Regions from separate parts of the Micromonospora sp. WMMC250 genome, predicted to be linked through region 1. Evidence: riboswitches for the same ligand, from Rfam matches in the RefSeq annotation. Region 1 holds a riboswitch; each other region holds the start of a gene.
What was found. Region 1 has a riboswitch for cobalamin ahead of cobN (cobaltochelatase subunit CobN). Riboswitches for the same ligand answer to the same signal wherever they lie in the genome.

Region 1 (7,426 bases):
ATCCCGTCCACGTCGAACGCGGCGCACACCTCGGCGATCTGCCGCAACGCGGCATCCGGCAGGCGTACCCCGGAAAGGCGGCGGCGGGCGGCGGCCACCTGGGCGGCGATCGCCGCGTCCGCGTCGGCCCAGCGTGCGGCGAACCCGGCCGGGTCGGCGTCGGCGGCGAGCCGACGGCGGACCACCTCCACCCGGACCTCCGGATCGCGGCTGGCACCCACCTCCACGGTCAGCCCGAACCGGTCGAGAAGCTGAGGGCGCAACTCCCCCTCCTCCGGGTTCATCGTTCCGACCAGCAGGAACCGGGCAGCATGGCTGACCGAGACGCCCTCCCGCTCGACGTGGCTACGGCCCATCGCCGCCGCGTCCAGCAGCAGATCCACGAGGTGGTCGTGCAGCAGGTTCACCTCGTCGACGTAGAGCACCCCCCGGTGCGCGGCGGCGAGCAGACCCGGCTCGTAGGCGCGTACACCCTCGCCGAGGGCCTTCTCCAGGTCCAGTGAGCCGACCACCCGGTCCTCGGCGGCACCCACCGGCAACTCGACGAGGCGGGCCGGGCGGATCTCGGCGGTCGCGGCGGCCGGGTGCGGCCCGTCCGGGCAGGCCGGATCCGGCTCGACCGGATCACAGCCGAAACGGCAGCCCGCCACCCGGCGGACCGGGGGCAGCAGCGCGGCGAGCGCGCGTACGGCGGTGGACTTGGCGGTGCCCTTCTCGCCCCGCACGAGGACCCCGCCGATCGCCGGGGACACCGCGTTGAGCAGCAGCGCCAACCGCATGTCCTCCATGCCGAGCACAGCGCTGAACGGATACGTCATGCCCGGTCCTCCAGGTCGCCCTCGCTGGCCAGGTAGGTGTCGCGCAGCCGGTCCAGGGTGGCCGGTTCGGGTTTGGCCCACAGCCCCCGGTCGGCGGCCTCCAACAGCCGCTCGGTGATGCCGCGCAGCGCCCACGGGTTGGACTGCTCCAGGAACTCCCGGGTGGTGTCGTCGAAGAGGTACGCGGCGGCCAGGTGCTCGTACATCCAGTCGTCGACGACACCGGCCGTGGCGTCGTAGCCGAACAGGTAGTCCACTGTGGCGGCCAACTCGAAGGCGCCCTTGTAGCCGTGCCGGCGCATCGCGGCGATCCACTTCGGGTTGACCACCCGGGCCCGGAACACCCGCCGGGTCTCCTCGCCCAGGGTGCGGGTCCGCACGTCGTGCGGCATCGCCGAGTCACCCACGTACGCCTGCGGGGACGTGCCGGTCAGGTGACGGACCATCGCCACCATCCCGCCGTGGTACTGGAAGTAGTCGTCGGAGTCGACGATGTCGTGCTCGCGGGTGTCCTGGTTCTTCACCGCCACCGAGATCCGGGCGAAGGACCGTTCCATGTCGGCCCGCGCCTCCCGCCCGTCCAGTCCGCGGCCGTAGGCGTAGCCGCCCCACACCGCGTACACCTCGGCGAGGTCGGCGTCACTGCGCCACGTCCGGGCGTCGATCAGCGGCAGCAGCCCCGCGCCGTACGCCCCGGGCTTCGAGCCGAAGATCCGCGCGGTGGCCCGCCGCTCGTCACCGTGCTCGGCGAGGTCGGCGGTGACGTGCGCCCGCAGGTAGTTGTCCTCGGCCGGCTCGTCCCGGGCGGCGACCTGCCGCACGGCGTCGTCGAGCAGCGCCACCACGTGCGGGAACGCGTCGCGGAAGAAGCCGGAGATCCGCACCGTGACGTCGACGCGGGGTCGGCCCAACTCGGCAGTGGGCACCACCTCGACGCCCGTGACCCGCCGCGACCGCTCGTCCCAGACCGGCCGGCAGCCCAGCAACGCGAGCACCTCCGCGATGTCGTCGCCCTGGGTGCGCATGGCGCTGGTGCCCCACACTGTCAAACCCACCGATCGGGGGTACGCGCCGGTGTCGGCGAGGTGCCGCGCCAGCAGGGAGTCGGCGAGGGCCACCCCGACGTCCCAGGCGTTGCGGCTGGGAATGGCCTTCGGGTCGACCGAGTAGAAGTTGCGGCCGGTGGGCAGCACGTTGACCAGGCCCCTGGTGGGGGAACCGGACGGGCCGGGCGGCACGAACCGGCCGTCGAGCGCGCCGAGGGTGTTGGTCAACTCGTCGGTGGTGCGGTCCAGCCGGGGGACCAGTTCGGTGGCGGCGAAGCGCAGCACCGCGGCGACGTCCGGGATCGGCTGCCCGGTCACCTCCGCGACCACAGCGTCGACGGTGTCCGCGTCCCAGCCGAGCGTCTCCATGCCGATGACCAGCCGCCGGGCGAGGGCCTCGACCAGGTCGACAGCGTCGGCGGCGGTGCCGGCCGGCCCGTCCACCACGTCGGTCAACGCGCTGGGCAGCGCCAGTCGTTGCCCCGGTGACGCGAGCAGCTCCTGTTCGTCGAGGCCGTAGGCGACGGCGAGGGCCTGCCGCAGACCGGGCAGAGCGTGTGCGCCACCCCAGATCTGCGGGGCGCGCAGCACCGCGAGGACCAGGTTGATCCGAGACTCCCCGGTCGGCGCGTCGGCGAGGATGTGCAGGCCGTCGCGGATCTGCACGTCCTTGACCTCGCACAGGTACCCGTCGAGGTGCAGCACGAAGTCGTCGAAGTCGTCCGCGTCGGGCATCGCCTCGGCGTGCAGGTCGTGGTGCAGTTCGGCGGCGCGCACCAGGTCCCAGATCTGCGCCCGCACGGTGGGCACCTTCGCCGGGTCGAGGGCCTGCACGGTGGCGTACTCGTCGAGCAGTTGTTCCAGTTTGGCCAGGTCGCCGTAGGTTTCGGCACGGGCCATCGGCGGCACCAGATGGTCGATGACAACGGCGTGTGCCCGCCGCTTGGCCTGGGTGCCCTCGCCCGGGTCGTTGACGATGAACGGGTAGACCAGCGGCAGGTCACCGAGGACCGTGTCGGGCGCGCAGTCGGCGGCCAGACCGAGACCCTTGCCGGGCAACCACTCCAGGGTGCCGTGCTTGCCCAGGTGCACCACGGCGTCCGCGCCGAAGCCGCCGTCGGCGGCCGGCGTGGCCAACCAGCGGTACGCGGCCAGGTAGTGATGGCTGGGCGGCAGGTCCGGGTCGTGGTAGATGGCGATCGGGTTCTCCCCGAAGCCGCGCGGCGGCTGGATCAGCAGCACCACGTTGCCGAAGCGCAGGCCGGCGAGCACGATGTCCCCGCCCTCGGTGTACAGCTCGCCGGGCGGCTCACCCCAGTGCTCCCGCATCCGATCGCGCAGCTCGGCGGGAACCTGGTCGAACCACCGCCGGTACGTGTCCCCCGGTATCCGGGCCTCGGCGGCGGCCAACTGCTCCGGGGTGAGCCACTCCACGTCGTGCCCACCGGCGGCGATCAGCGCGTGGATCAACGCGTCCCCGTCGGCGGGGGGCGGCGCGTCGCCCAGGTCGTAGCCGTCCTCGGCCAGCGCGGCCAGCAACCGGACCGCCGAGACCGGGGTGTCCAGCCCGACGGCGTTGCCGACCCGGGAGTGCTTGGTGGGGTACGAGCTGAGCACCACGGCCACCCGCTTGTCCGGGTTGGGAAGGTACCGCAGCCGGGCGTGGCGCACCGCGATCCCGGCGACCCGGGCGGCCCGCTCGGAATCGGCGGCGTAGACCGAGAGCCCGTCGGAGTCGATCTGCTTGAACGAGAACGGCACGGTGATGATCCGGCCGTCGAACTCCGGGATGGCCACCTGCATCGCGGCGTCCAACGGGGACAGTCCGGCGTCGCTGTCGGCCCACTGCTTGCGGGTGCTGGTCAGGCAGAGCGCCTGGATGATCGGCACGTCCAGGGCGGCCAGGGCGCCGACGTCCCAGGCGTCCTCGTCGCCACCGCCGGAGGCGTCCGCGGCGACCGCGCCGCCCGCCGCGAGGACGGTGACCAGCAGGGCGTCGCAGCGGGCGAAGAGCCCGAGCGGGCCGGACCCCGTGGTCAGCCCTCGCAACGAGCCGCAGAAGATCGGCAGCGGGTTGCCGCCGGCCTCGCGGACCGCGTCGGCGAGCACGTCGACGAAGCCGGTGTTACCGGCGAGGGCGTGCGCCCGGTAGAAGACGATCCCGACGGTGGGCTGCTCCGGATTCGTGGGGTACTCACGGTGCACGCCGTACGCCGGGGTGGGTGTGGGCGGGTCGAACCCCTCGCCGGTGAGCAGCACCGTGTCGGAGAGGAACCGGGCCAGCTGCCCCAGGTTGTCCGGCCCGCCCTCGACCAGGTAGGCGAGCGCCTGGCTGACGACCCCGGACGGCACCGTGGAGATGGCCATCAGCTCCGCGTCGGGCAGCGCCTCACCGCCGAGCACGACAGTCGGCACGCCGGTGGCGAGCACCGCCGCCAGGCCGTCCGGCCAGGCCTGTCGGCCGCCGAGCAGGCGTACGACGACGAGGTTCACGCCGTCGAGCAGGGCGGGCACCTCGTCGGCGGCGACCCGGGCGGGGTTGGCCAGCCGGTAGTCGGCGCCGCTGGCGCGGGCGGCCAGCAGGTCGGTGTCAGCGGTGGACAGTAGCAGGATGCGCACGGCGGGCTCCGGGGAGTGACGCCCCGGCCACCACGAGGGTGACCGCGACGATGCGGGTGGGTGCGGCGTCAGCCGGTACGACGGCGGGGCGGACGACTCGCGGGCGCGAGCGGCGGGGCCGGTCGGCGGCGGGCGGCGCTCAGCTCAGCGGAGCGTGACCGGTCGCGGGGGCGGTGAATCGCCCACCGTGCGAGCCATGACGAAGTTCGTCGATGAATGAGACGCCGTGCGTCATCGGGTCCTCCTCGGGTGTCCACGCCCTGGGGTACGTCCCGACGGCCGAAGTATCCTGGCTTCCGGATCGACGCTCTCCCCCGGCCTTCCAACCGCAGACACACGGCCGTGGCGCACGAGGGGGGATCACTCCCCGGTGACAGTGGCGGGACCGCGTCGGAATCGCACCGACTTCCTTCACTGCCGTCAGGCCGCGAATGCTGCCACACCCCTGCGCTGCGGGTCAACGCCGCTCCGACCCGGCCCGACGGCCGTCATCCATCGAACTTCAGCGATTACCGTGACGGCGGATGCGCGCTGTCGCAATGCCCCGGATGAATGCCCCGGGCCCTTTGCTCTGCATACCTATCCGCACCGGACACGGACCGTCACCGGTGCCTCCAGGTATGCAGAGCAAAGGATGGCCGGACCTACTCTGGCCTGCGCCGATCGCCCGTCGGAACGGTGCCGCGCGGCACCGTCACCCACGATCGGCGCACGCCGCAGCAACGTCCGCGATCAATTCCGGAGGTCGATCACCATGGTCGCCCCGCAGCTCCACCACCTGGCCGGCCATGTCTGGATCTGTCCGGGCGATCCCGACCCGGAGGCCGTCCAGGCCGGCGTCGCCGTCGTGGTCGACGAGCGCGGCGATGTGATGATCGACGCCGGGCAGAGCCCCGCGCACGCCCGCGAGATCCAGATCGCGCTCGCCGCCGCCGGGCTACCGCAACCACGCTGGCTCATCTCCACCCGCACCCGTCCACTACCTGGACGAGCAGGTGCGCGCCGAACAGGCCCGGTCAGCCGTCGAGGACGCCTGAGCAGGCGAGCCTCACCGGGCGTGGCGTTCCGGGTGGGCGCGGTTCCACACCCGCATCCGTTCCGGGTAGCCGGTGCGGGCGGCCTCGTACAGCGGCACCGCGTGCTTGCGGGCGATGGTCCCCGCCGCCCGGGGCGTACCGGTGCGCCGGCGGATCCACTCACCGTCGTGGGCGATCGCCACCACGGTGGTGTCCGTCGCCGTGGTCTCCGGCTCCAGGTAGAACTCCACACCCCGGCGGCTGGCGACGAACGCCTCCAACGCCGCGAGGTCCTCGCGGGTCGCCTCCCGGTCCAGCTTCGTCGGGGTCGCCTCGGCACCCCGTGCCCGGCGATTGAACCAGCTCATGACCAGCCCCTCTCCTCGACACCTCTCCCAGTGCACCACCGAATCCTGGCAATACGCTGCACGCCGGGTGGGAGCAACCTGACCCGCGCCGGGTGGAACCCGCGACGCGTGGGCGGTGTCATGAGTGTGATCCGAACGGAGGCCTCCCCTGGACGACGACACTCTCGTCACCCGCGCTCGGGCCGGTGACCTGGAGGCGTACGACCTCCTGGTCGCCCGGCACACCGCGTCCGCGTACCGGACGGCGGTGCTGCTCGGCGCCGGTTCGGACTCCGAGGACGTCACGCAGGAGGCGTTCGTGAAGGCGTACCGCAAGCTGTCCCGTTACCGGGGCGACTCGTCCTTCCGCTCGTGGTTGCTCGCGATCGTCGCCAACGAGACCCGCAACCTGCACCGGTCCCGGGGCCGGCGGGACGGGCTCGTCCTGCGGGCGGCGGCGGCCGACCCGACGTCGGAGATCGCCGAGGACGGGGCGGTCGGCGCGGTCCTCGCCGGGGAGCGCCGGGATGCGCTGGTCGGGGCCCTGCGGCAACTGCCGGTGCGGGACCGCGAGGTGATCGTCTGTCGGTACTTCCTCGATCTCACCGAGGAGGAGACGGTGGCGGCACTGGGCTGGCCCCGGGGGACGGTGAAGTCGCGCACCTCCCGGGCGCTGGCGAAACTCCGCGGCCTCCTCGACCGGGAGGAGGTCCGGCATGGGTGACCTCGAACGGGAGTTGCGCGACCTGTCCGCCTGGCTGGAGACACCCGAGCCGCCCGACGTGACCGCCCGTGTCCGCGTACGACTCGACAGGCCCGTGCGCCGGTGGCGTCCGCTCGCCGCGGCGGCGCTGGTCGCCCTCTTGGTCGCGTTGGTGCCGCCGACGCGGGCCGCCGTCGCGGACGCCGTCGCCGGGCTGCTTCGCTTCGCCGGTGTCAGCATCGCCACCTCGTCCGCCCCGACGCCGGCCGCCGGCACCCCGTCGCCGTTTCCCGCGCAGCGGACCGTCGCCCTGGACGAGGCGCAGCGGGCGGTGCGGTTCCCGATCCGGCTACCGGCGTCGTTGGGTCCTCCCGAGCAGGTGCTGGTCGCCGATCCCGACCCTTCGGGTGTCTGCCGGGTGGCGACGCTGCTCTACGGCGGGGGCGCGCTGCGCATCGACGCGTTCGACGGTCGCCTCAACCTGGCCTTCCACAAGGAGGTCACCCCGCCGGGGGCGGAGTGGACACAGGTCGGCGGTGACTTCGCGGTCTGGGTCGACCGACCACACGTGTTGTCGTACGTGGACCGGGCGGGCGAGGTCCGCGAGGAGACCGCTCGACTGGCCGCCTCGACGCTGATCTGGCGGGACGCCGACGTGAGTTACCGGCTCGAAGGGTCCCTCAGCAAGGCCGACGCGCTCGAGATCGCTCGCTCACTGCGCTAACGCCGGGAACTCCTCGACCCCCAGCACGCGCAGCAGCTCAAGCTTTTCCCGGGCCTCGGCGTCGGCCGGCGTCAGCACCAGCAGCTGCTGGCCGAGGTCGGGGGTGACCAGGGTTTCGCAGTCCATCGTGACGCGGCCCACGCGCGGGTGCAG
Region 2 (7,426 bases), 610 kb from region 1:
TCGGGCTCGTCGTGTTCGGCGGTGCCGGTGAGCGGGGCGCCGGTGTCGAGCCGCCGGCCGACGGCGAGTTCCCGGTCGGTGCGGCCGAGCAGGTCCCAGGTCTCCATGTTCATGCTGATCCGGCGTACGACAAGAGTGGTGCTGTCGCGCAGCCACGCGGGCCCGTCGGGCACCCAGACGGCGGAGTCCATCGGCACCCCGGGTCGGGGGTTGGCGGTGCCGTCGAGCTGACCGAACAGGTTGCGTTGGGTGTGGCCGCCCGGTTCGACGCCGGGGCTGCGCCGGAAACCCTGCTGCACCCACCGGACGGTGGCGAACGGCCGGCTGTCCTTGACCAGCACCCGTTGGGCGTGGGCGACGCTGATCGGGTCGTCCGCGCAGATCTGGAGCAGCAGGTCTCCGCCGGTCCAGGCCGGCTGGAGCCGGTCGACGCGGAACGGCGGCAGGTCGGCGACCGAGGCGGGCCGCCGGTCGTCGACGCCCGCCGCCCGGTACAGGGCGGGCCCGAAGCCGAAGGTCACTGTCAGCCGGGCGGGCAGGAGCCCCAGTTCGGCCTCGGTGTCGGCCAGCGCCGGCTTGCCCTGGGTGAGGCGGGCGGCGTCGTCGGTGAGCAGCCGCAGCATCCGGCCCAGCGCGGCCCGGTCGGTGCCGGCCCGCAGCGTGAACGCCACGAATGCCGCGTGCGCCTGCGGTTCGGTGGTCACGCCGGCCTGCCGGGCGCCGTGGAACGGCTCGACCAGAGCGCCGATGCTCGCCACCGGCGTGGTGTCGGCGGCGGCCGGTGACTGCCCGCTGTCGGTGCGGGTCGCGGCGATGGCCGCCCCGCCGGCGAGGGCTCCGCCGGCGGCCAGTGCCCCGCCGGTGAGCAGGCCACGCCTGCTCACCGGCCGGGCGGGTGGCGTGTCGGTCACGATGCCGGGCTCATGCTCATCTCCGGCGTGGCGCTCGTGCCGGGCATCGGCTGGCCGTGCCCGGGGGCGTAGCTCTCCTGCGCGCCGGTGAACGGCTTGGCCACGGCCGTGAACTGCTGGGTCCTGCCGTCGGCGAACGTCAGGGTGAACGTCAACTCGTCGCCGGCCTGCACCGGCTTGGCGAGGTTCATCAGCATCAGGTGGTCACCGCCGGGCTCCAGCGCGTGCGTGCTCTTCGCCTTGATCACGACGCCGCCCTGCTTGGCCTGCATGACCATCGTGCCGTCCTTCATGGTCATCTCGTGCAGCTCCATCGGCGACACCGAGGTCGCGGCGCCGGTCACCGTGACATCGCTGTCGCCGTCGTTGACCAGGGTCCCGAACGCCGCCGTCATCCCCTTGTCGGCGGCCTTCACCCACGGGTCACGAATGCCGAGCACCCCGGCGTCCGGGTTGGCCGAGGACGACGCGGACGGACCCGCCTGCCCGGTCGACGGAGAGTCGGACGATCCGCATCCGGCGGCGCCCACCGCCAGGATCGCGGCGGCGATGACGGCGGCCGAGCGGCGGCGCGGACCGAGCGGGCTGGTGCTGAGCATGTGTTCTTCCTCCGATGGTTGCTGCTGGCTGGATGGTCGGCCGCAGCTGGGAGAAAGTTCCAGGCTCAGGGCACGTTGATCGTGTACTCGGCGGTGTGCACCTTTCCGTCCACCTGGAAGTCGAAGAAGGCCCGGTACCGGCCCGAGCTGGGCGCGGTCAGCCAGAACTGGACAGTGCCGTCGACCAGCTCCGGCTCAGGGTGGACGTGCACATAGCCGAGATCGCCCTCGCGGACGACCACCAGGTGCCCGTACGCGCCCAGGTAACGCTCCAACTGCGCGGGCCCGGCCGCGTCGGTGCGCTGGACCTGGAACTGCATCGGCGCCGTCACCCCCACCGTCGGGGTGCCGCTCATCGACACCGCGTACGGCCCGGCCGTCGCCTGTGCCTGCCCCGGGGGCAGCGCGGCCGGGGTGTGCGCCCCCGGCACCGTGTGGTCGACGCCCAGCACGAGAGGCACCTGCGCGCCGTTGGCAGCGGTCACGGAGAAGTCGGCGTAGACGCGGTAACCACCGGGTTGGGCCAGCGTGAGGGGGACGCTCCAGGTGCCGTCGGGGGCCATCGTCGGGTGTACGTGCTGGTAGCCGGTCAGGTCGCGGCCCACCACGATCATGTGCAACGGCTTGTCGTGGACGACCGCGAAGCGGGTCGCCGGCTGCCGGTCGGTCCCGACGATCCGGAAGCGGTAGTCGGCGCGTACCCCGGCGGGTTGGGACCGCTCCAGCGGTTGCAGGGTGTACCCACCGGCGCTGACCGTCGTCCCGGTCGCCAACGTCTCGCCCGTCGCGCCGTCACCCCGGTGCGTGTGCGGACCGGTCCCCGCCGGGTGTTGGTGCCCGTCGGTCGCGGACCCCGCCGACCCCGAGGCCGGCGGACCGCCGGCCGGCTGCCGGGCGGTGTTCGACGGGCTCTGGTCGCCGGCGCCGATGCGGGCCAGCCCGAACCCGGCCAGCAGGGCGACCACCAGCCCGCCGACGAGCAGCGCCAGGTGGCCGTTGCTGAGCCGAGACCCGGGTGCCATCCCCGCGAGGTCCGTGCCGGTCCGGGAGCCGGCCTCGACTGTCGACTCGCCGTCGGTGCTGGCGGGGACCTTCGCCTTCTGGTCGGTGGCGGAGGGGGTCTTCGCCTCCTGATCGATGGTGGCGATGGCCTTCGTCTCCTGGTCGGCGGGCGTCGGGTCGACGGCGACGCCCGTGCGGGCCGTGACGACCGCGTCGCCCGTCCGCGCCGCCGGCACGGTGGCCGGTCGCCGCTTACCTCCCGTGGGCTTCGTGCCGACACCGCTCACCGCGGCGGCCGTCCTGCCGGCGGAGGACTTGGCAGCGGTCGTCTTTCCGGCGGCGGCCCTGGCTGGGCTGGTCTTGCCGGCGGAGGGCCGGTTCGAGGTACGTGCACCGCCGGCGCGTCGACCGGAGGCCGCCGGCGAGGTACGGCCCCGGCCGGTGGGTTTGGCGGTGGACGCCGTCCGGCGACGCCACACGACGAATCCGGCCGCCGCCACGAGTGCCGCGATCGCCGCCGCCCAGCCGGCCCAGGCCAGTCCTCCGGAATCGCTCTCCTCGCCCGGCCCGGTCGGCGGGGCCGCCGCAGCGTCGGACGGCGGGGTCACCGGCTGGGCCGAGGTGGTCGGCACCGCCGACGCCTGCCCGGACGACCCGTGCTGCTCGGTGGCGGCCACCAGCGCCGGGTCCGGCTGCGTCGTCGGTGGGCTCCACCCCTTGGGTGCCGCCGTCACCGGCCCGTTGTAGCGGAACGTCAGCGTGCCCCGCACGGTGTCGCCGTCCGAGGCGACCGACAGGTAGCTCACCGAATACTGGCCCTTGGCCGGCAGGTGGGTGACCGCCACCGTCGCGGGGAACCCGGTCGTGTACTCCCGTGGCTCGAACTGCCCGTTGACCAGGAAGTACTCCCGTACCGGCTTGTCCAGCGGCTTCGGCTCCCCGTACGACCAGCTGTTGTCGACCCGGATGCCGCCGGGGGCGGTGACGGTGAAGAACGCGTTGGGCGCGGCCTTCTCGGTGAAGAAGAGCTGCACCGCCGTCAACGGCTCACTCACGGTGGCCCCACCCGCTGGCGTGGACATGGCGAGAGTGCCGTGAGCCGAGGCGGGTTGGGCGGACGCGAGGAGAGCGACCGCCGAGGCGAGGAGGAGCGCGAGGACACCCGAGAGCACCCGCCCCGGAGTCTGAGGGAGACGACGCATCTGAATATCCTTACCGGAGTGAGGCTTTTTTCAAGAGCTGGCGATCTTTTTCCTCACATAGCAAAAGCCGACGACGGGCGCAGCGGTCCCCACACTGTGCCCCCGGTACCGGGACTTCCCTGGCCAGCTATGCTGCGGGCGGCGCTGGTTCGCCCCGTCGTGACCGTCGGGGCGTCGTAAGAGGGAACCCGGTGAAAGTCCGGGACTGCCCCGCAGCGGTGAGTGGGAACGAACGCCGTCATCAGCACTGGGCCGTCGGCCTGGGAAGCGACGGCCGGTAGGAGACCGGCATGACCGGTCAGGCCCGCAAGTCCGAAGACCTGCCTGCGCTGCGTACACGACCGTGTGCGCCGCCGTCGGCCTCGCGGGTGGGCTGAGCGGGTGACGCGCCGTCCGTCGGCGCGTCCTCGTCGGGGTGTCCGCGTACCGGTGGTGTGGTTTCCCGAGGGACGGACTACCGCTGTGCACGACACCGCCACGATCGCCGGCCGAGCGCCGTCGGCGTCGCACCTGACCCTGTCGCAGATCATGGACCAGCACCACACCAACCTGATGGGCACGGTGCACGGCGGCCGGATCCTCAACCTCATCGACTCGGTGGCCGGGGTCGTCGCCGCCCGGCACTCCGACGGGCCGGCGGTCACGGCCGCGATCGACGAGACCGCGTTCCTGCGCGCGGTGCGGGTCGGCGACGTGGTGCACGTCGACGCCCGGATCACCTGGGCCGGACGCAGCTCGATGGAGGTCGCGGTCAAGGTCACCGCCGACCGGTGGGACCGGGCCGTTCCGCCCACCGACGTGGCCACCGCCCACCTGGTCATGGTCGCCATCGACGACGACGGCCAGCCGAGGATGGTACCGCCGTTGCTACCCGAGACCGACGGGGACCGGAGGCGCTACCGGGAGGCGGAGATCCGCCGCGAGCACCGGTTGGCGTTGCGGCGGGCGCTGCTCGACGGCGCCGACGAGGGCTGAGGGGCGGCTCTGGGCCGTCCGTCGCCACGTTCGGCGGCTCTCGCCGAATCGTCGTCCTGGCCGTCACCCCGGATGTCACCCGGGCGGCACCCCCAGTTGGATAGCGTCCACGTGATGTCTCGATCACGGAGGGTGTGAATCGTCATGCGTGCAGCGGTGCTGCGGGAGTTCGACAGTCCGCTGACGATCGAGGAGATCGATCAGCCCACACCCGGGGCGGGGCAGGTGCTGGTGCGGATCGTCGCCAGCGGGGTCAATCCACTCGACACGAAGATCCAGGCCGGACAGGCCGCGCACGCGCGGGTCCAGCCGCCCGCGGTGCTCGGATTGGACCTTGCCGGGGTCGTCGCCGCTGTCGGCGCGGAGGTGACCGACTTCGCGCCGGGAGACGAGGTGTACGGGCTGTGCGGGGGAGTGGGTGGGCTACCGGGTTCGCTGGCCGAGTACGCCGCCGTGGACGCCCGGTTACTGGCCCGCAAGCCCGGCGGCCTCTCGATGCGCGAGGCCGCCGCGTTGCCACTGGCGGCGATCACCTCCTGGGAGGGGCTTGTCGACCGCGCCGGGGTCCGCCCCGGGCAGAAGGTGCTGGTGCACGGCGGTGCCGGCGGTGTCGGTCACGTGGGCCTGCAACTCGCCCAGGCGAAGGGTGCCGAGGTGTACGCGACCGGCGGGCCGGCGAGCGTACGGGTGATCGAGAGCCTGGGCGCCGTGCCCATCGACTACACCTCGACGAGCGTGGAGGAGTACGTCGAGAGGCACACCGGTGGCGAGGGGTTCGACATCGTCGTCGACAACGTCGGTGGCGCGACGCTCGACGCGTCGTTCGCGGCGGTACGCACCTATCACGGACACGTGGTCAGCGCGCTCGGCTGGGGCACCCACTCGCTCGCCCCGCTGTCGTTCCGTGGTGCGACCTACTCCGGCGTGTTCACCCTGCTGCCGATGCTCACCGGCCGGGGCCGCGACCACCACGGCGACATCCTGCGGGAAATCGCGACGTTGGCCGATGCCGGCGCGCTGCGCCCGCGACTGGACCGGCGTCGGTTCACGCTCGACACCATCATGGACGCCCACCGTGTGGTCGCCGACGGCATTGCCGAGGGCAAGGTCGTGGTGGACATCGCCGACTGACCGGCCGGTACGTCAGGTCCGCGCCGGCACCCCGCTGTCCAGGTCGACGATCCGGTCGGCCCAGCGGTCCATCAGGGTCTGGTCGTGGCTGATGACCAGGACACCGGCCCGCTGGGTCCGCTGGTAGTCGCTGATGACGGCGGCGACGTGCGCCTGGGTCGAGGCGTCCAGCATCGCCGTGGCCTCGTCGCAGAGCAGGTAGTCCGGCCGGTGTACGAGGGCCCGGGCGAGGCAGGCACGTTGCAACTGCCCGTCGGACACCGCGTGTGGCCGTCGGCCCCGCAGGTCGGCGGTGAGGCCGACGAGGTCGGCGAGTTCGGCCACCCGTTCCCGGACCGTCGCCTCGGGCGTTCGGACGGCACGGAGCGGTTCGGCGATCAGGTCGTCCAGGCTCAGCCGGGGATCGGCGGCGGCGCGCGGGCTCTGGAACAGGACGGCGACGCGGGTCCGCCTGTCGACCGGCACGGCGTACCGCACTCCGTGCACCGGCCTGCCGTCGATGCTGACCTGGCCGTGGTCCGGGCGGTGCAGGAGGGCCAGGACCCGGACCAGTGTCGACTTGCCGCAGCCGGACGGGCCGCGCAGCCCGACCGTCTCGTTTCGACCGACCCGCACCGTGACGCCGTCGAGCACGACCTGACGGCCGTACCCGACGGTGACCTCGTCGGCGAGCAGGTTCTGTTCGCTGGTCACGTGACGGCTCCGGTGCGGATCGGGTGGTGGCAGGCGACAGTGCCGTCGCCGGCGATCGGCGTCGGCGGTGGCTGGCTGGCGCAGGTGTCGGTGCGGTGCGGGCAGCGGGGCGCGAACGCGCAACCCGGAGGCAGCGCGGTGAGCATCGGCGGGTCGCCCGGCACCGGCCGGAAGGCGCGGTCCGGCAGGGCGTCGAGGAGCGCCGCGGCGTACGGGTGGGTGGGCGCGGCGAAGAGACTGTCGGCGTCGGTGTGTTCCACGATGCGGCTGGCGTACATGACGGCGACGGTGTCGGCGACCCGTTGCGCGGCGGCCAGGTCGTGCGTGATGAGGACGACGGCCGAGCCGTTGTCGCACCGGCGGCGCAGCAGGTCGAGGGTGTGGTCCACCAGCGGCCGGTCGAGGCCGGTGGTGGGCTCGTCGGCGATGAGCAGCGACGGGTCCGGTGCCAGCGCGAGCGCGCTGACCAGCCGCTGGGCCATGCCGCCGGAGAGTTCGTGCGGGTAGCGGTCCAGGTCGGCCGGGTCGAGCCCGACGTCGAGGGCGAGCCGCTCGGCGTCCGCCCGGTCCCGACCGTGCGCCCGGAGTGTCTCGGCGAGCAGTCGCCGTCCGGTGCGGACCGGGTTCAGCGCGGTGGCCGGGCTCTGCGGGACCAGCCCGACCCGACTGCCGCGTACCCGGCGGGCCAGGTGACGCTGACCGCAGGTGACCAGGTCGACCGGGTCGCTGTCCGGGTGGTGCAGGACGGCGTGGCCGGTGAGCGTGGCGTTGCCCGGCAACAGGCCGAGCAGCGCGTGGGCCAGGACGGACTTGCCGCAGCCGGACTCGCCGACGACGGCCAGCAGTTCACCGGCCCGTACGGTCAGGCTGAGGTCGGTGACCGCGCGCACTGTCGTGTCGCGCAGCCGGAACT
Region 3 (7,426 bases), 740 kb from region 1:
CACCCGGTTGTGGCAGTGCTCGCCGGTGGCGACGCCGATCGGGGCGACCGCCCGGCGGACGGCCGCGTGGCCCAGGATGTCGTCGGGGCTGGTCGGCTCCTCGATCCACAGCGGTGTGAACCGGGCGAGGGCGGTGACCCACTCGATGGCCTGGCCGACGTCCCACACCTGGTTGGCGTCGATCATCAGGTTGCGGTCCGGGCCCAGGATCTCCCGGGCGATCGCGCACCGACGGATGTCGTCGTCGAGGTTGGCGCCCACCTTGAGCTTGACGTAGCCGTATCCGCTGTCGACGGCCTCCTGGCACAGCCGGCGCAGCTTGTCGTCGCCGTAGCCGAGCCAGCCGGCCGAGGTGGTGTAGGCGGGGTAGCCGGTCCGGTGGAGCTCGGCGAGGCGGTCGGCCTTCGTGCTCTCCTTGGCCCGCAGGATGGCCAGTGCCTCGTCCCGGGTGAGCGCGTCGGACAGGTAGCGCAGGTCCGCGATGTCGACGAGTTGTTCGGGGGTCATGTCGACCAGGAGCCGCCACAGCGGCTTGTCGGCGAGCCGGGCCACCAGGTCCCACGAGGCGTTCAGCACGGCCGCGAGCGACAGGTGGACGACGCCCTTCTCGGGCCCGAGCCACCGCAGCTGCGAGTCGGACGTGAGGAGGCGGTAGACCGCCCCCATGTCGGCCGCCATCGTCGCCACGTCCAGGCCCACGAGGAGCTGTGCCTGGTGGACCGCCGCGGCGGCGACGATGTCGTTGCCCCGACCGATCGTGAAGGTCAGGCCGTGGCCCGCGAGCGGCGCGCCCACGCTGTCGGTGCCGTCGGTGTGCAGGACGACGTAGGCCGCCGAGTAGTCGCCGTCCTTGTTCATGGCGTCTGACCCGTCAGCGGTCAGGGAGGTGGGGAAGCGGACGTCCTCGACGGTGACAGCAGTGATCTGCGGCATGCGCTCCTCGCCCGACTAGGCAAAAGATCAGATGATCAATCGAAGTATACGGAGGCTGGTTCAGGTGCGTCAACGACGTCGATCACCTGACCGATGCAGACATCCAATGTTTCTTATCGGGATCGGACGTCTGGCGGGAGGCGCTTCCCACGTGGCGTGTTCGGACGCCGAGCGACCGCCGTCACGGCGGCGGTGCCCCGCCGTTGCGGCCCACGTTCGCGCATGGGCACTGCGGTCGAAACCTTAACCGCTGGTGGTGGGCGCGTGCTGTTCGAAGTGGAACCCCGGCCCGTGGAACGTGTCGAATGCTGGGCGGCGGTGCGCCGGTCGGAACGAGGGTCGGGGTCAGCGCCCGACCGAGGGTTTTGAAGATTGGATGTTCACCCTGACTGCCGACATCGACCGCGGGTTATGAGCAACGTTCCTTACATCTGGATCCTGCATACATCACATCTTTGTGGACCGTTGTTCGGCCATCCCGCGGCCTTGTCCCGCCGCTGACCGCCACCTCCCGCCGGCGTCGGCCGCCCGGAGGTCGGGCGGCGGGGCGCGGTCGGGTGACGGTCGTCACCGCCTCCGCCGCCGACACGCCGACACCGACATGTGGGGTGTGACAACCGCTGCGTCCCTATATATGGTGTCGAACGCAGCTGGTTCGACCGCTCACCCGGGGCGGTCGAGGCAAGAGGGAACCCGGTGGAAATCCGGGACTGTCCCGCAGCGGTGAGTGGGAACGACAGCCGTCATCAGCACTGGACCGCACGGTCTGGGAAGCGACGGCCGGTAGGAGACCGGCGAGCCCGGTCGTGCCCACGAGTCCGAAGACCTGCCAGCGCGCCGCGTACCCGCACCCGGGTGTGCGGCGGTCCGAGGCCGCGTGGGACGGCTGACGCCACCTGACCCACGCCGCCGGCGTGGCGTCCGTCGGTGTCTGTCTCCGCGTGTTCGGACCTCCAGGTCTCGAACTCCGAGGAGCGAGTGGTGACAGTCACCGAGGTAGTCCCGGCCGGCGCCGACGCGGCACTGCGGCGGACGCCGATGCAGGTCCGCAAGCGCGACGGCGGCACCGAACCCGTGGACGTGAACAAGATCGTCCGGGCGGTCGAGCGGTGGGCCGACGACCTGACCGACGTCGACCCGATGCGCGTCGCCACCCGCACGATCAGCGGCCTGTACGACGGCGCGACGACAGCCGAACTGGACCGGCTGTCCATTCAGACCGCGGCCGAGATGATCGGTGAGGAACCGCAGTACTCGCGCCTCGCCGCCCGGCTGCTCGCCGGCTACGTCGACAAGGAGGTGCGTCGGCAGGGCATGGCCTCGTTCAGCGCGGCGATCCGGACCGGCCACACCGAGGGCCTGATCGGAGACGACACCGCCGCGTTCGTCGCCACGCACGCCGCGGTGCTCGACGATGCCGTCGACCCGGACGGCGACCGGCGGTTCGAGTACTTCGGCCTCCGCACTGTCTACGACAGGTACCTGCTGCGCCACCCCACCAGCCGGTTCGTGCTGGAGACCCCGCAGTACTGGCTGCTGCGGGTGGCCTGTGGCCTGTCCCGTACGCCGGACGAGGCGGTCGGCTTCTACCGGTTGATGTCCAGCCTGGCGTACCTGCCCAGCTCACCGACGCTGTTCAACTCCGGCACCCGGCACACCCAGATGTCCTCCTGCTACCTGGTCGACTCACCGCTCGACGAGTTGGACTCGATCTACGCCCGGTACGCCCAAGTCGCCAACCTGTCCAAGTTCGCCGGCGGCATCGGCATCGCGTACTCCCGGGTCCGCTCCCGAGGCGCGTTGATCCGCGGCACCAACGGGCAGTCCAACGGGATCGTGCCGTGGCTGCGCACGTTGGACGCGAGCGTCGCGGCGGTCAACCAGGGCGGCCGGCGCAAGGGCGCGGCGTGCGTCTACCTGGAGCCGTGGCACCCGGACATCGAGGAGTTCCTGCAGCTGCGGGACAACACCGGCGAGGACGCCCGCCGCACCCACAACCTGAACCTGGCCAACTGGGTGCCGGACGAGTTCATGCGCCGCGTCGAGGCCGACGAGATGTGGTCGCTGTTCGACCCGCACGAGGTGCCCGAGCTGCCCGACCTGTGGGGAGAACGGTTCGACGCCGCGTACCGCGAGGCCGAGGCGCAGGGCCGCTACGTCCGGCAGGTCCCGGCGCGGGAGCTGTACGGGAAGATGATGCGCACCCTGGCGCAGACCGGCAACGGGTGGATGACCTTCAAGGACGCGTCGAACCGGCTGTGCAACCAGACCGCCGAACCGGGCAACGTGGTGCACCTGTCCAACCTCTGCACCGAGATCGTCGAGGTGTCCAGCGACGCCGAGACCGCCGTGTGCAACCTCGGCTCGGTGAACCTCGCCGCCCACCTCGTCGACGGTGACATCGACTGGGAGCGGCTGCGCGCCACGGTGCGTACCGCGGTGACCTTCCTCGACCGGGTCATCGACATCAACTACTACCCGACCACGCAGGCTGCGGCGAGCAACCCCCGCTGGCGGCCGGTCGGGCTCGGGCTGATGGGCCTGCAGGACGTCTTCTTCGCACTGCGGCTGCCGTTCGACTCGCCCGCCGCGCGGGAGCTGTCCACCCGGGTCAGCGAGGAGCTGTACCTGACCGCGCTGGAGACCTCCGCCGACCTGGCCCGACAGTACGGCGCGCACCCGACGTACCCGCAGACCCGGGCCGCGCGGGGTCAGTTGCAGCCCGACCTGTGGGGTGTCGAGGGTACGCAGACCGCGCGGTGGGACGCCCTGCGGGAGCGGGTCGCGGCGCACGGGCTGCGTAACTCGCTGCTGGTGGCCGTCGCCCCGACCGCCACCATCGCCTCGATCGCCGGGTGCTACGAGTGCATCGAGCCGCAGGTGTCGAACCTGTTCAAGCGCGAGACATTGTCCGGGGAGTTCCTCCAGGTCAACACCGCTCTGGTCCGCGAGCTGAAGGCCCGTGGTCTGTGGACCGACCGGATCCGGTCGGCGATCAAGCGGGCCGAGGGGTCGGTGCAGGACATCGCCGAGCTGCCGGCCGGCGTCCGGGAGTTGTTCCGCACCGCGTGGGAGCTGCCGCAGCGGGCGCTGATCGACCTCGCCGCCGCCCGTGCCCCGTTCATCGACCAGTCCCAGTCGCTGAACCTGTTCCTGGCCGCACCGACCATCGGCAAGCTCTCCTCGATGTACCTGTACGCCTGGAAGGCCGGGCTGAAGACCACCTACTACCTGCGCTCGCGCCCCGCGACGCGGATCCAGCAGGCCACCGTCAGCGCCGTCGCGCCCGTGCCCGCGGCCCTCGCGCCCCTCGCCCTCGCGCCCGTCGCCCTCGACGCGGAGGCGCTGGCCTGCTCGCTGGAGAACCCCGAGTCGTGCGAGGCCTGCCAGTGAGCGCCGCCCACCCCATCACCTCCGAGACGAGGACCACGCACATGCTGCTCGACCCCGGGATGGACCTCACCCTCCGCCCGATGCGCTACCCGCACTTCTTCGACCGCTTCCGCGACGCCATCCGCAACACCTGGACGGTCGAGGAGGTCGACCTGCACGCCGACCTTGCCGACCTGGACAAACTGTCCCCGGCCGAGCGGCATCTGGTCAGCCGCCTGGTGGCGTTCTTCGCCACCGGCGACACGATCGTCGCGAACAACCTGGTGCTCAACCTGTACCAGCACGTGAACAGCCCCGAGGGTCGCCTCTACCTGTCCCGGCAACTGTTCGAGGAGGCGGTGCACGTCCAGTTCTATCTCAACCTGCTCGACACGTACGTGCCCGACGAGACCGAGCGGTTCGAGGCCTTCGCCGCGATCGAGAACATCCCCTCGATCCGCCGCAAGGCGGAGTTCTGCTTCCGCTGGATCGACTCCCTGGGTGACCTTCGGGAGCTGCGCTCGCGCGAGGACCGGCGAGCGTTCCTGCTCAACCTGATCTGCTTCGCCGCCTGCATTGAGGGGCTGTTCTTCTACGGCGCGTTCGCGTACGTCTACTTCCTGCGCTCCCGTGGCCTGCTGCACGGCCTCGCCTCCGGCACCAACTGGGTGTTCCGCGACGAGAGCATGCACATGGCGTTCGCGTTCGACGTCGTGGACACCGTTCGCGCCGAGGAGCCGGACCTGTTCGACGACGACCTCGCCGAGCAGGTGCGGCAGATGCTCACCGAGGCCGTCGAGTGTGAGGTGCAGTTCGCCGAGGACCTGGTGGGCCAGGGCGTGCCCGGCCTGACGTTGGCCGACATGCGGGAGTACCTCCAGCACGTCGCCGACCGCCGACTCGCCCAGCTCGGCATCGCCCCGCAGTACGGGTCCGGCAACCCGTTCGCATTCATGGAGTTGCAGGACGTGCAGGAGCTGTCCAACTTCTTCGAGCGGCGGGTGTCGGCGTACCAGGTCGGGGTGACCGGCACTGTCGCCTTCGACGACGACTTCTAGGCGGCAACCGATCCCGGGGCCTGGCGTCGCTTGGTGAGCCACCGCATCACGTGCAGGGGGTGCGACGCCGGGTCCGGAATCGGGTGGAAGACGTGTTCCACCACGCCGTCGGCGATGATCAGGGTCAGCCGCTCGTAGAGCGTCATGTCACCAGCGGTGCGGGTCGGCAGGCGCAGCGCGTCGGCCAGGGTCAGCCTCGGGTCGGGGATCAGCGGGTAGGGCAGCCGCAACCGGTACGCCAGTTCCCGCTGGTACCCGGTCGACTGCGCGGAGAGGCCGTACACCCGGGCGGCGCCGGCCGCGCGGAGTTCCGCGTGGTGGTCACGGAACCAGGCGGCCTGCTCGGTGCTGCCCCGGGCGCCGTGGACCTCCAGCAGCCCGTTCGGCAGGTCGACGCCCGGCCGTCCGGTCAGTGGGTACACGAAGATGACGGTGCGTCCGACGCCGAGCGCGCCGAGGTCGACCGGGCGGCCGTCGGTGCCGTAGAAGGACAGCGACGGCAGGCTGGTGCCGACCAACGCGGCGGGGTCGCCGCCGACCTCGCCACCGCCGGGTACGACCTGGGTCGCCGCCGCGTCCAGGCGTGCGTCCAGCGCGTCCCGCTGGGCGGTCAGCCTGCCGATCCGCTCCTGGAGGGTGGTGATGGTGCTGCGGTACGTCGCCACCGCCGCCGCGCACACGTCGGTGTCGTCGGCGCCACCGGCGATCGACTCGACGAACGGGCGGGTCTCCTCGACGGTGAGGCCGAGGGCCATCAGCTCGCGGATCTGCGCCACCAGTCGCACCGCGATCGGGTCGTACTCGCGGTAGCCGTTGCCGAGCCGCCGGGGCACGACCAGCCCCGCCGACTCGTAGTAGCGCAGTGCCCGGACCGTCGTCCCGGTCCGTCGTGCCAGCTCACCCACCCGCATCCCGCGACCCTAAACCCGCACCCTGGGGTACGGGTCAACGTGTCCATCGTCGCGGTGCCAGGATCGCCGTTTCCTGCCAGTCTGGCGGCGAAAAGGCAGTGTGACCAGGGAGTGTGTGATGACGGTGATCAATCGTGTGCGTGCGCGGCAGATCCTCGACAGCCGGGGCAACCCGACCGTCGAGGCCGACGTGGAACTCGGCGACGGCTCGGTCGGCCGGGCGGCCGTACCGTCCGGTGCGTCGACCGGCGCGAACGAGGCGGTCGAGCTGCGCGACGGGGACCCGGCCCGCTTCCACGGCAAGGGTGTGACGACTGCTGTCGCCGCCGTCAACGGCGAGATCGCCGACGCGGTGATCGGGCTCGACGCCGAGGACCAGGCGCTGATCGACGAGACGATGATCGATCTCGACGGCTCGAAGGACAAGGGTCGACTGGGCGCCAACGCGATCCTCGCGGTGTCCCTGGCGACGGCGAAGGCAGCGGCGTCGGCTCACCGGCAGCCGCTCTACCGCTACGTCGGCGGCGTCGGTGCCCGCCTGCTGCCGGTGCCGATGATGAACATCGTCAACGGCGGCGCGCACGCCGACAACCCGCTGGACTTCCAGGAGTTCATGATCGCCCCGGTCGGGGCACGGACCTTCGCCGAGGCGGTCCGGGTCGGCTCGGAGGTCTTCCACACCCTGAAGGCGTCCCTGGCCGCTGCCGGTCACCAGACCAACGTGGGCGACGAGGGCGGGTTCGCGCCGAACTTCTCGACCGCCGACGAGGCGCTGCGCTTCGTGGTGCGCGCCGTCGAGGACGCCGGCTACCAGCCGGGGACCGAGGTGGCGATCTGCCTCGACCCGGCCAGCTCGGAGTTCTACCGCGACGGCGTCTACGACTACGTCGGCGAGGGGCGTCAGCGCACCGTGGATGAGCACATCGACCACCTGGTGGACCTGGCCGCCCGGTACCCGATCAGCTCGATCGAGGACCCGATGGCGGAGGACGACATCGCCGGCTGGCAGCGGCTGACGGCACTGGCGGGGGATCGGGTGCAGTTGGTCGGCGACGATGTCTTCTGCACGGACGTCGACCGGTTGCGCGACGGCATCGAGGGTGGTTACGCCAACGCGATCCTGGTCAAGGTCAACCAGATCGGCACACTCAC

Region 2: linked by a shared signal. The riboswitch ahead of O3438_RS09200 (acyl-CoA thioesterase) and the one ahead of cobN (cobaltochelatase subunit CobN) in region 1 are both predicted to bind cobalamin.
Region 3: linked by a shared signal. The riboswitch ahead of O3438_RS02975 (ribonucleoside-diphosphate reductase subunit alpha) and the one ahead of cobN (cobaltochelatase subunit CobN) in region 1 are both predicted to bind cobalamin.

The regions. Positions count from the first base shown of each region.
Region 1 is NZ_JAPZBJ010000002.1:1,524,987-1,532,412, forward strand. Features, by position in the region: gene O3438_RS06590 (VWA domain-containing protein) at 1-818, opposite strand, end outside; gene cobN (cobaltochelatase subunit CobN) at 815-4,483, opposite strand; cobalamin riboswitch at 4,744-4,920, opposite strand; gene O3438_RS06600 (hypothetical protein) at 5,532-5,867, opposite strand; gene O3438_RS06605 (RNA polymerase sigma factor) at 6,115-6,570, shown strand; gene O3438_RS06610 (hypothetical protein) at 6,563-7,273, shown strand; gene O3438_RS06615 (helix-turn-helix transcriptional regulator) at 7,262-7,426, opposite strand, start outside.
Region 2 is NZ_JAPZBJ010000002.1:2,131,303-2,138,728, reverse strand. Features, by position in the region: gene O3438_RS09215 (Dyp-type peroxidase) at 1-884, opposite strand, end outside; gene O3438_RS09210 (copper chaperone PCu(A)C) at 908-1,510, opposite strand; gene O3438_RS09205 (copper resistance CopC family protein) at 1,576-3,714, opposite strand; cobalamin riboswitch at 3,843-4,056, shown strand; gene O3438_RS09200 (acyl-CoA thioesterase) at 4,243-4,689, shown strand; gene O3438_RS09195 (zinc-dependent alcohol dehydrogenase family protein) at 4,834-5,820, shown strand; gene O3438_RS09190 (ABC transporter ATP-binding protein) at 5,833-6,513, opposite strand; gene O3438_RS09185 (ABC transporter ATP-binding protein) at 6,510-7,426, opposite strand, start outside.
Region 3 is NZ_JAPZBJ010000002.1:789,429-796,854, forward strand. Features, by position in the region: gene O3438_RS02970 (enolase C-terminal domain-like protein) at 1-933, opposite strand, end outside; cobalamin riboswitch at 1,568-1,781, shown strand; gene O3438_RS02975 (ribonucleoside-diphosphate reductase subunit alpha) at 1,972-4,326, shown strand; gene O3438_RS02980 (ribonucleotide-diphosphate reductase subunit beta) at 4,368-5,363, shown strand; gene O3438_RS02985 (MerR family transcriptional regulator) at 5,360-6,274, opposite strand; gene eno (phosphopyruvate hydratase) at 6,393-7,426, shown strand, end outside.